Regions from separate parts of the Microcoleus sp. A6-C6 genome, predicted to be linked through region 2. Evidence: riboswitches for the same ligand, from Rfam matches in the RefSeq annotation. Region 2 holds a riboswitch; each other region holds the start of a gene.
What was found. A riboswitch is a leader RNA that binds a small molecule or an ion and turns the genes downstream of it on or off. The one in region 2 is predicted to bind cobalamin.
Positions count from the first base shown of each region.

Region 1: another riboswitch for cobalamin. It lies ahead of QUB52_RS10475 (class I SAM-dependent methyltransferase); the one in region 2 lies ahead of QUB52_RS13390 (hypothetical protein).
Region 3: another riboswitch for cobalamin. It lies ahead of QUB52_RS03550 (DUF1636 domain-containing protein); the one in region 2 lies ahead of QUB52_RS13390 (hypothetical protein).
Region 4: another riboswitch for cobalamin. It lies ahead of cobG (precorrin-3B synthase); the one in region 2 lies ahead of QUB52_RS13390 (hypothetical protein).

Region 1 covers NZ_JAUBVR010000019.1:23,445-26,588, forward strand. Annotated here, with positions in the region: gene QUB52_RS10470 (metal ABC transporter substrate-binding protein) at 1-784, opposite strand, end outside; cobalamin riboswitch at 949-1,104, shown strand; gene QUB52_RS10475 (class I SAM-dependent methyltransferase) at 1,317-2,186, shown strand; gene QUB52_RS10480 (energy-coupling factor ABC transporter ATP-binding protein) at 2,367-3,144, shown strand, end outside.
Region 2 covers NZ_JAUBVR010000027.1:73,526-76,669, forward strand. Annotated here, with positions in the region: gene metE (5-methyltetrahydropteroyltriglutamate--homocysteine S-methyltransferase) at 1-280, opposite strand, end outside; gene QUB52_RS13390 (hypothetical protein) at 293-1,450, opposite strand; cobalamin riboswitch at 1,918-2,064, opposite strand; gene QUB52_RS13395 (hypothetical protein) at 2,095-2,253, opposite strand; gene QUB52_RS13400 (response regulator) at 2,598-3,144, shown strand, end outside.
Region 3 covers NZ_JAUBVR010000004.1:75,710-78,853, forward strand. Annotated here, with positions in the region: gene QUB52_RS03545 (Uma2 family endonuclease) at 4-564, shown strand; gene QUB52_RS03550 (DUF1636 domain-containing protein) at 723-1,133, opposite strand; cobalamin riboswitch at 1,156-1,302, opposite strand; gene QUB52_RS03555 (serine/threonine protein kinase) at 1,445-3,144, shown strand, end outside.
Region 4 covers NZ_JAUBVR010000083.1:18,496-21,639, reverse strand. Annotated here, with positions in the region: gene cobG (precorrin-3B synthase) at 1-1,346, opposite strand, end outside; adenosylcobalamin-variant (AdoCbl-variant) riboswitch at 1,403-1,482, opposite strand; gene QUB52_RS24610 (hypothetical protein) at 1,713-2,405, opposite strand; gene cbiE (precorrin-6y C5,15-methyltransferase (decarboxylating) subunit CbiE) at 2,626-3,144, shown strand, end outside.

The DNA of each region.
Region 1 (3,144 bases), on a different contig from region 2:
CTTCTTTCAAACCGTAATCGTTGGCAAGGTAAGAAAAAGCGCCTTCACAACTTACTATGTAGCGTTTGTCCGGGGGAATGGCTGAAATAGCTTGTTTGAGTTTTTCGTCGATCGCCCGAATTTGTTCACTGTATTTGGCGGCATTTGCGTCATAGGTTGCAGCATTAGCCGGATCGATATTTCCTAAAGCCTTGCGAATATTATCAACATAAATCAAAGCATTTTTGGGCGACATCCAAGCATGGGGATTTGGTTTACCTTGATAGGCATCGCCAGCAATATTAACGGGTTGGACTCCCTCGCTCAAAGTAATGTGAGGAACCTTGGGAAAACTGTTATAAAATCGAGTTGCCCAGCGTTCTAAGCTCAAGCCATTGTCTAAAATTAAATCGGCTTTTTGCCCTCGTGTTAAGTCGCTGGGAGTGACTTCATAGCCGTGAATTTCCGCCCCTGGCTTGGTAATGGATTGAACAGTTGCCTTGTCACCGGCGACGTTCTCCGCCATGTCTGCTAGCACCGTGAAGGTGGTGAGAATAACTTTTTTGTCTTTTCGGGTCGAATCGGTGGCGGTTGGGCTAGAAGCTCGATTTTGATTGGTTGGAGGCTCAACCGTCGTCTGAGTGTTGCACCCGCTGACGCACACTCCCAGCAGCAGCCCCAACCCAATTATCTGATACTGTTTCCAAACGGGAGAGGAGAGGAGGGATAGGGGGAAAGGGCGAGATGGAGTGAGAATTTGAGGATTTTTGGGCATATATTTCAAAATGCTAGCTAAATTTGCCACAGATTACGGCAGACAGCCCGATCGACGATCGCTGATTTTCATAATCTTTTCATTTTTTGAATTTATCACAGAACCCCTAAAAATGAAAGAATTATGAAAAATGTGGTAAATGGGCGATCGCCCAACAGAATCAGTATTTTGTGAAATATCTAAAATAGTGCTAATATCTCGGCAGATCGATCGGCTCTGATGGAGAACAGCCATCAGACGCAAGGGGGAAAGTTCGGTGAAAATCCGGCGCTGTCCCGCAACTGTAATGAGATGATACTAGGATAGTTAAATCTCCGAGTCAGGATGCCCGCCGATTTGTTTACCTGTTGTTTTCATCTGCGAGGTATAGATGATGGTTAGTTCAGTATTTTTACAATTAATCTGCTGTTGTTGTCGGTTTGTCGATCGCGAATGACAAGGGAATTTTGGATTTTGTGGCAAAAGTTGAAAATTTCTGCCATTCAGTGCTATTAACATATATGCAAGCGCTGGGAAGAATTTCAACCCTCCCGGAAATCTTAAAATTTACCCGATTCTCTCCATGTCGAAGCAAACATCAATTTCTATTTCCAAAGTAACTCGCTACCAAAATGCAGCGCTGAATTACTATTTGGGGCTGACAGATTCGCCCTATCTTCATTACGGCTATTGGAAGACTCTGCCGGTTCCTGCTGATGAACTCACGATCGCACGCCTGCGCAACGCTCAGCAAGCTTACACAGATAAATTGTTAGATTTTATCCCCAAAGAAGTCAAGACTGTGCTGGATGTAGGATGCGGGATTGGTGGAAATGCGGCTTATTTGCTCGATCGCGCTTTTGCAGTGGAAGGACTCGCGCCCGATCCGTTCCAACAACAGCGCTTTCTCAAGTGTACAGGCGATCGCGCCATCTTCCACCTCACCAAATTTGAAGACTTCCAAGCCACCCACTCCTACGATTTGGTTCTCTTTAGCGAAAGTAGCCAATATATGTCTGCTGTCGATATAGCTAAAGGTGCGGCGACTGTACTCAATCCTGGAGGCTACGTACTGCTTGCGGATATGATGCGATCTAATCCTAATTATACAGAAGGAATGTTTTCTAATTGTCATGTTGTCAAAGAGCTGGAAACTGCATTAATGCAAGCGGGGTTTAATTTAGTAAAAGCTGAGGATATTTCCACTCATATTTTACCAACAATTGACCTATATGTCGATACTTTCCGCAGGTATGGACTGAACACAATGATTTATGTTGCGGATTTAATTTCGATCGCAGTTCCGCCAATTCATAAATTCCTGCGTTGGATATTTCGTCGCTGGTTTAAAAAATTGGTGGTTGAAGGATTGGAGGCGAGTCAACTTTTTGAACAGCATCTTTGTTATGAGATTCAACTTTGGCAGTTGATAGAAAAAGATAAACGCGGTTAATAGAAGAATCGGCGGTTGAAACCGCGTCTATACAGACAAAACCCGCCTCCGCGGGTTGAAGAAAAGCCCTTAAAATTACGTTATCTTCTTCAGTCCGCGGAGGCGGACATCGTTTATATAGTCGCGAATTCCATTCGCCGTCTTATCTTATCTTATCTTATCTTATCTAATTATCAATATATGTCTCAATCAATTCTCGAATTCGATCGCACTTCCTACTCATATCCCTGCGGTTCGCGAGTAGCAATTCAAGATTTAAGCCTCAAAATCCCCGCTGGGAAGCGCTGCGGACTCATCGGTCAAAACGGCTGCGGCAAAACCACCTTGTTTCTGCTAGCAAATGGCTTGTACCAACCGCAACATGGCATGATTAGCTGGGAAGGCGAACCCTTCCGCTACGATCGCAAATATCTCACGCAACTGCGCCAACAAATCGGACTCGTCTTTCAAAATCCCGAACATCAATTAGTCGCTTCCACAGTAGAAGAAGATATCTCCTACGGATTGTACAATCTAGGATTGCCGGAATCTGATATTGCTGAAAAAGTGGAAAAGGCGATCGAGCAATTCAACTTAAGCGAACTCGCCCGCGAACCAATCCATAACCTCAGTTTAGGACAAAAAAAGCGCGTTTCGATCGCAGATATCATGATTCTCAAACCCAAACTCCTGCTGTTAGACGAACCTACCGCCTATCTCGATCCGCGCCACACCAAACAACTCATCGGTTTGCTGCAACAAATCCACGCAGCCGGAACTACCATCCTTTTAGCAAGTCACGACCTCGATTTCATCTACCGCTGGGCTGATTGGGTGTTTGTGATGGATCGCGGAAAATTGATTCTAGAAGGAACACCGGAAACCGTTTTTGCTCAGCGGGATGTCTTGGAACAATTGCAGCTTGGCGTACCGCTGGCGATCGAGCTAATCGACCAAATAAAGGCGATATTTGAGAAAA
Region 2 (3,144 bases):
CGAAATATTCCACCATATCGGTGCGCTCAAATTCGCCATGCACTAACACATCTAGCCCAATTTCTTCTTGAATTTTAATGCTCTCGGCAATTTGAGCGTCGATCGCAGTTTGATAGTTTTCCTGATTCAATTCACCCTTTTTGTAGCGCAGCCGCAGTTGTCGCACTTCCGGGGTTTGAGGAAACGAGCCGATCGTTGTAGTGGGAAAAATGGGCAGAGAAATCTGTTTTGATAGCCGCAAACCGTAGGATAATTTGCGTTGAAAGTCATTCGTTGTCAAGCTTTTTAGACGTTACTGCACGGCAATATTGGTCGGGCTAAATTTCTCGAAGGTTGTCCAAGCCTCGCTAATTTTAGCGCGATCGCTTCCAGTTTCTTCTCCGGCTAAACTGCGTGCCAAAAACTTCACAGCTTGCAGTTTTTGTTCGGCAAAACTCAACACGTTGCGGAGAGGTTCTGGCAACTTTGTTTCCCGTGCGGCATCGTAGGGAACAAACTGCAATGATGCCGACGGCTGAATTACAATATCGGGCGTAATTCGCTGAATATCTTGCAGCACTGGTAGCACTTCTTCTGGACGAATTTGCCAAATATTGCGAGCATCTACAATTCCCACACCCAATCGTTTATCAGCAGGAAATCCCTGTTCTTTAAGCAATTCCAAATTGCGTCCGCGAGTGAAATCTAAGCTAATTGCAGCAACTGGTAACTGCATCACCCAAGGATAGGTATCTCCCAAATCATCAAAGTAAGTAACTAAATCGATGGGAAGTTTAATTTCAGCGAAGGAACTATAGGTTGACTCAAAGGCTTCTTTGAATTGGCCAGCATCCCCCATAACCAAAGCAGGTTCGTGAATTTGAACTTCAGAAATACCCAAGTTTTTTAATGCTTTCAGCAACGCAATATAACGCTCTAGCAATCTTGAAACTGCTTCATTTAAGGGTATATCAAACCGACTCAATCGCAGTAAAGTAATGGGGCCTAAGACAATAGGTCTTACTTTTTCGCCTAATAAAGTTTGAGCGCGATTAACTGTTTCTAGAAAGTCGCTGAAATCGGCAGGCTGCCATTCTGAGGGAATTTCTGGTACCAGGTAGTGATAGTTGGTGTCGAACCATTTAGTCATTTCTAGCGCCGGTATTCCTTCTTTGCCCCGCGCCATTGCAAAGTAGCGATCTAAACCTGATAAATGCTGAAAGCGATCGGGGATTAACCCCAGGCGAACTGTCCAATCCAGAACATGATCGTAGAGGGTAGTATCGCCAACACCGATGCGATATATACCTGATTTTAGCTGTGTTTGCCAGTTTTCTATTTCTAGTTTTCTGACTGTTTGCAGTAGATTATGTGCATTTAATTTGTTACTCCAAAAGGCTTCTAGTGCCTTCTTGACTTCACGATTTTTACCAATGCGAGGATATCCAATGGTTGCAGTTGAAATTGACATAATTTTTCCTAAGTATGGTTAATCAATAAATAGAGTCATCAGTACAAAGAGCGATCGCAATTGACTGAATTTTTACTATTGATATTTTCTGAATTATCCAGTTGAGTTTTTGACATTCCATAGAAAATTTGTCGGAAAATAAGGGTATCCGATGCTGAATTTTCTATAGCAATGCCATCAGATTGCAATGTGACGCATCCAAGACAAAATTATCTGAACTTCCAACATAGCCATAACAAAGCTGTTAGAAATTACAGCAGGCAAAAGCCCAGTAATATTTCTTGCATCTAAAACTAGATAATGCTGTTGAGGCTAACTTTTTTAACTCACTGTGTCGCCCTAGAAACCAATTCCACCACAGGTTTCTCACGGGTTAAGGAGCATAATAGCCGATCGCGCAGCGTCTCTAAAATCGAATCGAATTGAAAACAAAATGCTGAAGACATCCGTACCTCGCAGATGGATTAAATTGAACAATACAATCGGCGGGCATCCTGACTAAGAAACGACTATACGCTTCATCACAGTTGCGGGACAGCGCCGGGTTCGCACCGGACTTTCCCCGTTTCCTCTGGTGGGTGATCTCCACAAGAACCGATTAGGTCATACCATAGCACATTTTTCAAAATATGCAACCCCTAAAATCAAGTCTGGCGATCGAATATCATCAATAATCTTGGACGCAAGCGCGATTTGAAACCGGGTTTTTTACCAAAATCCTTCGTTCCAGCCAGCAAATTAGGCAAAAACCCGGTTTCTTTGGTTTCGATGCGTAAGTCCCGATCGAAATCATTTGCCTGCATCTTTAAGATTCGGCGTTGCTTAATCAGGGTATGAAAAAGAATTAGGCAAAAATCCAGAAGCTTTGTGGACAATGGTTTTTATGATTTGCATATTTAGCCGTTCATACCGTAAATCAGCAACGCCAAAGCCGAATATTTGCCACCCAAACCTTCAACAATTGTCCGCGTATTGGCAACCAGCATTTGGCGATCAATATCGCCTGCACTTCCCAGTTTAAGATTTGTTGCAATTTGAGTAAATCTAGCTCGCCAGTGATAACAAAATAATCCAATGTGGGTAAAATAATTTTATCAGGGCAACTCGAAGCAGCGAACAAGTTTACATCAGAAACCGGGTGGGAGTGATGAGTACAGTTTTAGTGGTGGAAGATTCCCGCAGCCAGCGGGAGTGCATTTCACATCAGTTGAGATGCAGCGGATTAAATGTAATTCAAGCATCAGACGGTGTGGAAGCGCTGGATAAAGTTGGAAGAAATTCCCCAGATTTAGTATTATTAGATATCGTAATGCCCCGCATGGACGGTTACGGAGTTTGCCGTTTAATTAAAGCTAATCCCGAAACTCGGAATATACCGATCGTATTTTTAACCGGGAAGGGACAGCAGTTAGCTTTGTTCTCCAGGGCGATCGATCGCGCCGAAGCGTATGTTAGCAAACCTTGGCAGCCGAGGGAACTTTTGTCAACGATCAAAAAAGTGTTACTAAATGCCAATATTAAGTTCGATCGAGCTTCAGCGGACGCTTGGACGGAATACGGTATTTTAAACTTAAGTACGATCGAACTGTATCAAAGTAGCGCCGATGCTTGGACAAAATATAGCACTCAAATCATTAAATTGTATGATACCAGTTTAGCAGCTTTTCAGCAAGCTTTGGCAATTGAACCGAGTC
Region 3 (3,144 bases), on a different contig from region 2:
TTTATGACGATCGCAATTGAGCGCATTACCCTTGAAGAATTTCTGAAACGGCCAGAAACGAAACCAGCCAGCGAATACATTGAAGGCGAGATCGTCCAAAAACCTATGCCGAAAACAAAGCACAGCCTATTGCAATTAAGAAGCTGCAACGAAATTAATTGTGTGACTGAAACTCCCAAGATAGCTTATGCTTTTCCTGAGTTGCGGTGTACGTTTGGCGGGCGATCGATTGTTCCCGATGTTGCGGTACTATTGTGGGAACAGATTCAATTTGATGAGAACGGCGAACCGTTGGATGATGTGCTAATTGCACCCTATTGGGCGATCGAAATCCTGTCGCCACAACAAAGCTCAAATCGCGTAACTAAAAAAAATATTCACTGTCTGCAACATAATTGTCAGTTGGGATGGCTAGTCGATCCAGGCGATCGATCAATTTTAGTATTTTTACCCAATCAACAACCGCAATTCTGCGAAGGTAGCGATGTCGTTCCCGTGCCCGAAATGATTCCCATGAGTATCACTGCCGAACAAGTGTTTAGCTGGCTGAGAATGCAAGCATAAACAGCAGGTTCTTAGTGAGGACTTGGCGTTGCTGATTGACGGTATGAATTAAGTTCTACCCAAAACCTCAACGACCCAAAAAGTCTATGTTTTACTCAATGGTAAAAAAAGTCAATTCATACTCAAGTTCAGCAACGCCAAATTTTCGTTCCTTATCTCTAATTTCCCAGCGGTGGAATCTTCGCCAAAACACCTTTTTTCAAAGCTTGAGGACGCTCAGACCAAGGCAACAAACCATCCGGCTTAGCATAATATTGACTCGCACATTCAAGCACAGCCTCGACGCTTTCCGGCTCATTGGCAGGCAAATCACCAAACAAATAAGTATACTTTCCAGCAGCAGCAAAAGACACGGCACAAGCATGACTGCAAGCACTCATACACTCAACTTCCCGAATATCAAATTCATCTGAAAACTTCCAATCTTTAGCGAGTTTCGATAAATCTTCCATGAATTGTTGGCCGCCACTTTTACCTTCGCGCTTGCCATCTTTCCAAACACTAGCGCAAGCAGTACAAACTAAAAGACAGTGTTTTGTGCGTACAGCCGTGTTAGTTCCATTCATCATCCATACCTCGTAGATGCGTGTAAAAGTGAGTTAGATATCGGCGGGCATTCTGACTTGAGAAACCACAAGGATTTCATTACAGTTGCGGGACAGCGCCGGACTTGCACCGAACTTTCCCCGTTTCCTCTGGCGGCTGCTCCCCGCTAGAACCGATCGCAAATTCAAATCTTACCACACTTGCCGCCCTTTCCCAAAAAAGTTATGTTGGTAACAGCGATTTTTAATATCTACCCACATAAATTAACCCCGTTCGTAGTAAGGACTTTAGTCCTCTGATATTTCTGCGGACTGAAGTCCTCACTACAAACCTTATGAACACCTTCCCCGACTTTTCCACCCACGGCTATCAACTAACCAGCGAACTCGGATACAACAGTCTGGGCGGGCGCGTCACCTATCTCGCTACAAAAATTAACACAAATAAGCCCGTTGTTATTAAGCAATTTCAATTCGCCCAATTAGGTGCTAGCTGGGCGGAATACGATGCTTACGAACAAGAAATCAAAGTGCTCAAAAAGCTCGCACACCCGGGAATTCCCCGCTATCTCGATGCTTTCGGGACTGACAGCGGATTTTGCATGGTGCAGGAATACAAAAATGCCGAATGTGCGATCGCCCGGACTTTCTCGCCGCCGGATATTAAACAAATTGCGATCGCCACTTTAGAAATTCTAGCTTACCTGCAATCCCAAAAACCGTCCGTAATCCACCGCGACATCAAACCAGAGAACTTATTAATCGATGACGAGTTAAATGTTTACTTAGTAGACTTCGGTTTTGCCCGCTTAGGAGGTGGAAACATCGCCGCCAGCAGCGTTGTCAAAGGCACAATGGGATTCATGCCACCAGAGCAAATGTTTAACCGACAATTAACACAAGCATCCGACCTTTACGGCTTGGGGGCGACGCTGATTTGCCTATTAACAGGTACAAAATCCGTGGATGTCGGTAACTTAATTGATGATAATTATAGCATTCATTTCCGGCATTTAGTACCGCCATTGCAGCAGGGTTGGATGAACTGGCTGGACAGGATGGTAGCACCGAGATTGCAGGATCGACATCAGTCAGCGACTGAGGCTTTAGCCGTTCTGAAATCTCTGGATGTTAGTAGCTTGCCGAAAGTGAGGCTTGAGCGCGATACGCTGGAATTTGCCGCTACAGAATATGGAGAAACAATAACACAAACCATCGCAATTAGCAACCCAATTCCCGATACAATGCTTTGTGGCAGATGGGAAGTCGCGCCGCATCCGAATGATCCGCCGCATACACCTTACGATCACCCTTGGATCTCGTTTGAGCCGCAGAAATTTGAGAGCAATAATTTTGATGTCAAAATCCTAGTTGATACCAAACAATTGTTGGCAAGTCAAGCTTATGAGCGCTATATAATCTTCCATACAAATTCCGAACCCGACACTTATCAACTCAAAATTAAAGTCACAACAGCTCTCCTTCCTATACCAAAACTAACTACTTTATTGTCTAAGGGCAACCTGATTTTGATCTGCTGGTTGGTGTTATTCGGCTTTCTATTTAGTATGGGCAGCAACTATGAGATTGCTTTGGGTATTATTATGAGCTTAGTCTATGGATTTGCAGTTGCTGAAATCACACTCTTAGCAGAATCACATGGAAATAAAAAAACTTGGGTAGGAGGAGTATTAGGATCGCTAATAGGATTAATTTTATATTTTTTCGTTTTGTCTGTTGTTACTGAAGTTATTCGTAATTTACCCCTATCGAACAATACAATTCTATCAATTGCTGCCTCGATAGGGATGGTAATTGCGCTGATATTCTTTAGTTTATGTGGAGCTGCACTTGGAAGTATGATGAATAGGAATTTGGCTATGATTATTGCTATTATCGGGCAATTTTTATTATTTGCATTGTTTGCATTGTTTTCTTTCGTGGCAATGATATTCGATGAGGCTTTCAATGCAGCATTTTTTATTTTCCTAAGCAATTTATGTTGCATGATAGTTTATTTGTGTTGCATGATAGT
Region 4 (3,144 bases), on a different contig from region 2:
TATACTCGAAGCATTTGCTCGATCGCGCGGGGCATCTCGGTGACAGTCACAGCGGGGAAGATTTGCCGTCCAAAGGGCAAGTCTTTTTTACCTACATAAATGTTGTAACCTGCGATCGTCTGGTTTCCCTGCTCAATCTGAATTCCTATTAGGGTGATGTCTATTGGCTGGTGTTGGGCGCAGGATTTTTCGCAGCCGCTGAAATGGATGTTGATCGATCGGTTGATCGTCAGTTTTTGCGCTAAATCCCTCGCCATTTCTAGGGCGTGACTTTGAGTATCTGTCGCCGCCGACGCGCAGCCGCTGCTACCGGCGCAAGCAACTAAGCAGGAATCTAGGTTAGTTGCGGATGAGTGCAATCCTAAATCGGCGATTTGCTGTTTGACCTCAGAAACTTGGGAGTTGGGGATGTCGGAAATCACCAGATTTTGCCACGGTGTAAGCCTCAGAGTGCCGTTGGCGAGATTTTTGGCTAAGTTTGCCAAATTCCGCAGTTGCTTTGATTCTAGCTTGCCTAAAGGCAGGGCAATGCCGATGTAGGAGAAATCCGACTGTTGCTGACGGTGGATGCCGAGATTGGCGTTAGGTTCGATCGCTCTTTCTGAAAGTTCGATCGCGCTTCGCCTCAAGGGAAACGGCAATTTTGTCTCTACTTTTTCGAGATAACTTTCAACGCCCCAATCGGCTAGCAAGTGCCGCAAGCGCGGTTTTTTGCCCTCAATTCGCGGCCGATTTTTGGTGTATTCCAGATAGACATTAGCGAGGGCTGCTAATACTGAAATAGTTTGCGATTGTTCGAGAATAATTGCTGTATTGCTGTTTAAATGTAGGCGGAAAACTATTTCATAATTTGTCGGAATGCTTTCTGCTACTAATAAAATATCGTTCCGTAAATTGCGGATTGAGACTAATTCCCCGCCATCAAAACCAATGCTGAATTTAGCGGAAAGTTCCGATAACTCAGGATGAGTTTGCAGGTAATCATCCCAAGCTTTCACTAGGGGGCGAGTATCGAGTAACTGCTGTCTGTCGATTCCTGCTGTTGGGCTTGCCATCATATTACGAATCGGGTCAACTTCAACGCGGCGAGACGCTAATCCCAATTCCTGCAAATCTTGCCAAACTTCTGGGGGAATTTCTGAGTGCAATTCTCTAATTTGCAAATTTGCGCGATTTGTGATTTGCAAACAGCCGGTACTGTAGCGATCGACTAAATTGGCGATCGACCAACATTGTTGTACGCTTAAAATTCCCCCCGGAATCCGCATCCTCGATAATATTCCGTCGCGGGCGCGAGAACCGGAGAATAGGCCCGGACAAGTCGGTAAATCAGTCAAAACTAACAAATAATCTCCTTCCCCGTGCGACGCAGGGAACCTACAAGTAAACGCGCAAAACGCGCCCCGAAATCGGCATTCTGACTCTCACAGTTGCGGCACAGCGCCGGAATTGCACCGGACTTTCCCGCTTTCAGGTTTAAGAAATGTATCACAAGTCGATCGCCCGCAGCGAAAATTCTCAACTTTCTTAACAAATGCCCGCTAATTTTGTATAGTTTTCAGAGGAATAGCGAGAAACAGACTTTTTTACAAAAATATAAAGGTTGCAGACCGCAGATTCGCTAAAAAACCCGGTTTCTTTGGTTAAAGTGCATCCAGGACTCAGTTAAATTGATTCGCTGGCCCAGATTCATACCAATGCAACGATACTTGTTATTTTATGGTTAATTTGGCTTGGCTAGTGCGATCGCCCATTGCCCCAGTAATAGTAACAGTTCCCGGTCGCAGCGCTTGAAATGTGCCCGCTGATTGCGTTTGAGCAAGCAACGGCTCCAGATTGGGAGATTTGCTGGGTGCACCAGGTATCGGTTGCTGATAGTCTGTAGTCGAAAATCGGAAATAAGTTACTGGCGGAAGCAATCTCCCCTTTGAATCGGAGACAAACATTTTAAAGGTAATGCGATCGCCCACGCGGACGGTTGCAACTTCTGGTAGAATCCGAAGTGTCCAATCAGGCGGGTAAACAATACCGGACATAGAGAGTGTTTCTTCTCCACCTTTTTTTGCGAAGACGGAAAACTCTCCCGGCGCAATACCAGTCACAATTCCCTTTGAGGAAACTTTGACGATTCCTGCATTGTCAGACGACCACACCCACTGTTTCTCGGACTGCGTATTTCGTACATTACACCCTGAAGGGTCGTCGGTACTCGCGATTTTTAGCTTAGTCGTTTGACCCACAATTAAAGGATTTACTTCCGAAGAATCGTAGTAAAGGCAAGGGGGACCGTCAACTAGACGTAGAAATGCTCGGTTCTCCCATACCGTAATACCTGTGAATCCGAATAACAGAACAATCGCAGTTACGCAGCCGAACCCGATTACTTCGTTCTCTTTTTTCTTCATATTTAATATTGGTTTTTTTTGTATCTATTGATGAACTTGGCTTTGAGTATGTTGTCGCAAGCTGCGTGAAGCGAAGCTATCCCGTAGGGAATCGCCCAAACATCGAGTCGCAAAAAGTAGCAGAAAGACTGGGAATGAGGCAAGTAGAAGCAAGAATTATGAATAAAAATCCCATATTATTCTTGAGAATTGATAAGTTGTAATTAACAGTAAAAACTCAATGGACAAATGGCTTTCGGTGGTGGGGATTGGCGAAGACGGACTTTTGGGATTGAGCCCGATCGCCCTTTCCCTACTCGATCAATCTAAAATCGTTGTCGGGGGCGCGCGCCACCTCGCAATGCTACCAACAGACGACACCCGCGAAAAATTAATTTGGGCTTCACCACTACAAACAACAGTTGACAGCATCATCAGCCGTCGAGGAGAGTCTGTTTGCGTGCTCGCAAGTGGCGATCCGATGTGTCACGGGATTGGTGTCACGCTGTCGCGCCAAATTCCGATCGCCGAAATGACAATAATTCCCGCAGCATCGGCTTTTAGTCTGATTTGCGCGCGTTTGGGTTGGGCGCTGGCGGATGTTGAGACTTTTAGTTTAACAAATCGCCCGATCGCCTCGATCGCCCTTGCTTTCTATCCCGGTGCACGCTTGCTGGTGTTGAGTGCCGATCGACACACACCGGGAAAAGTCGCCGAATTGTTGACACAGCGGGGTTTTGGCAGCAGTTTGATGACTGTG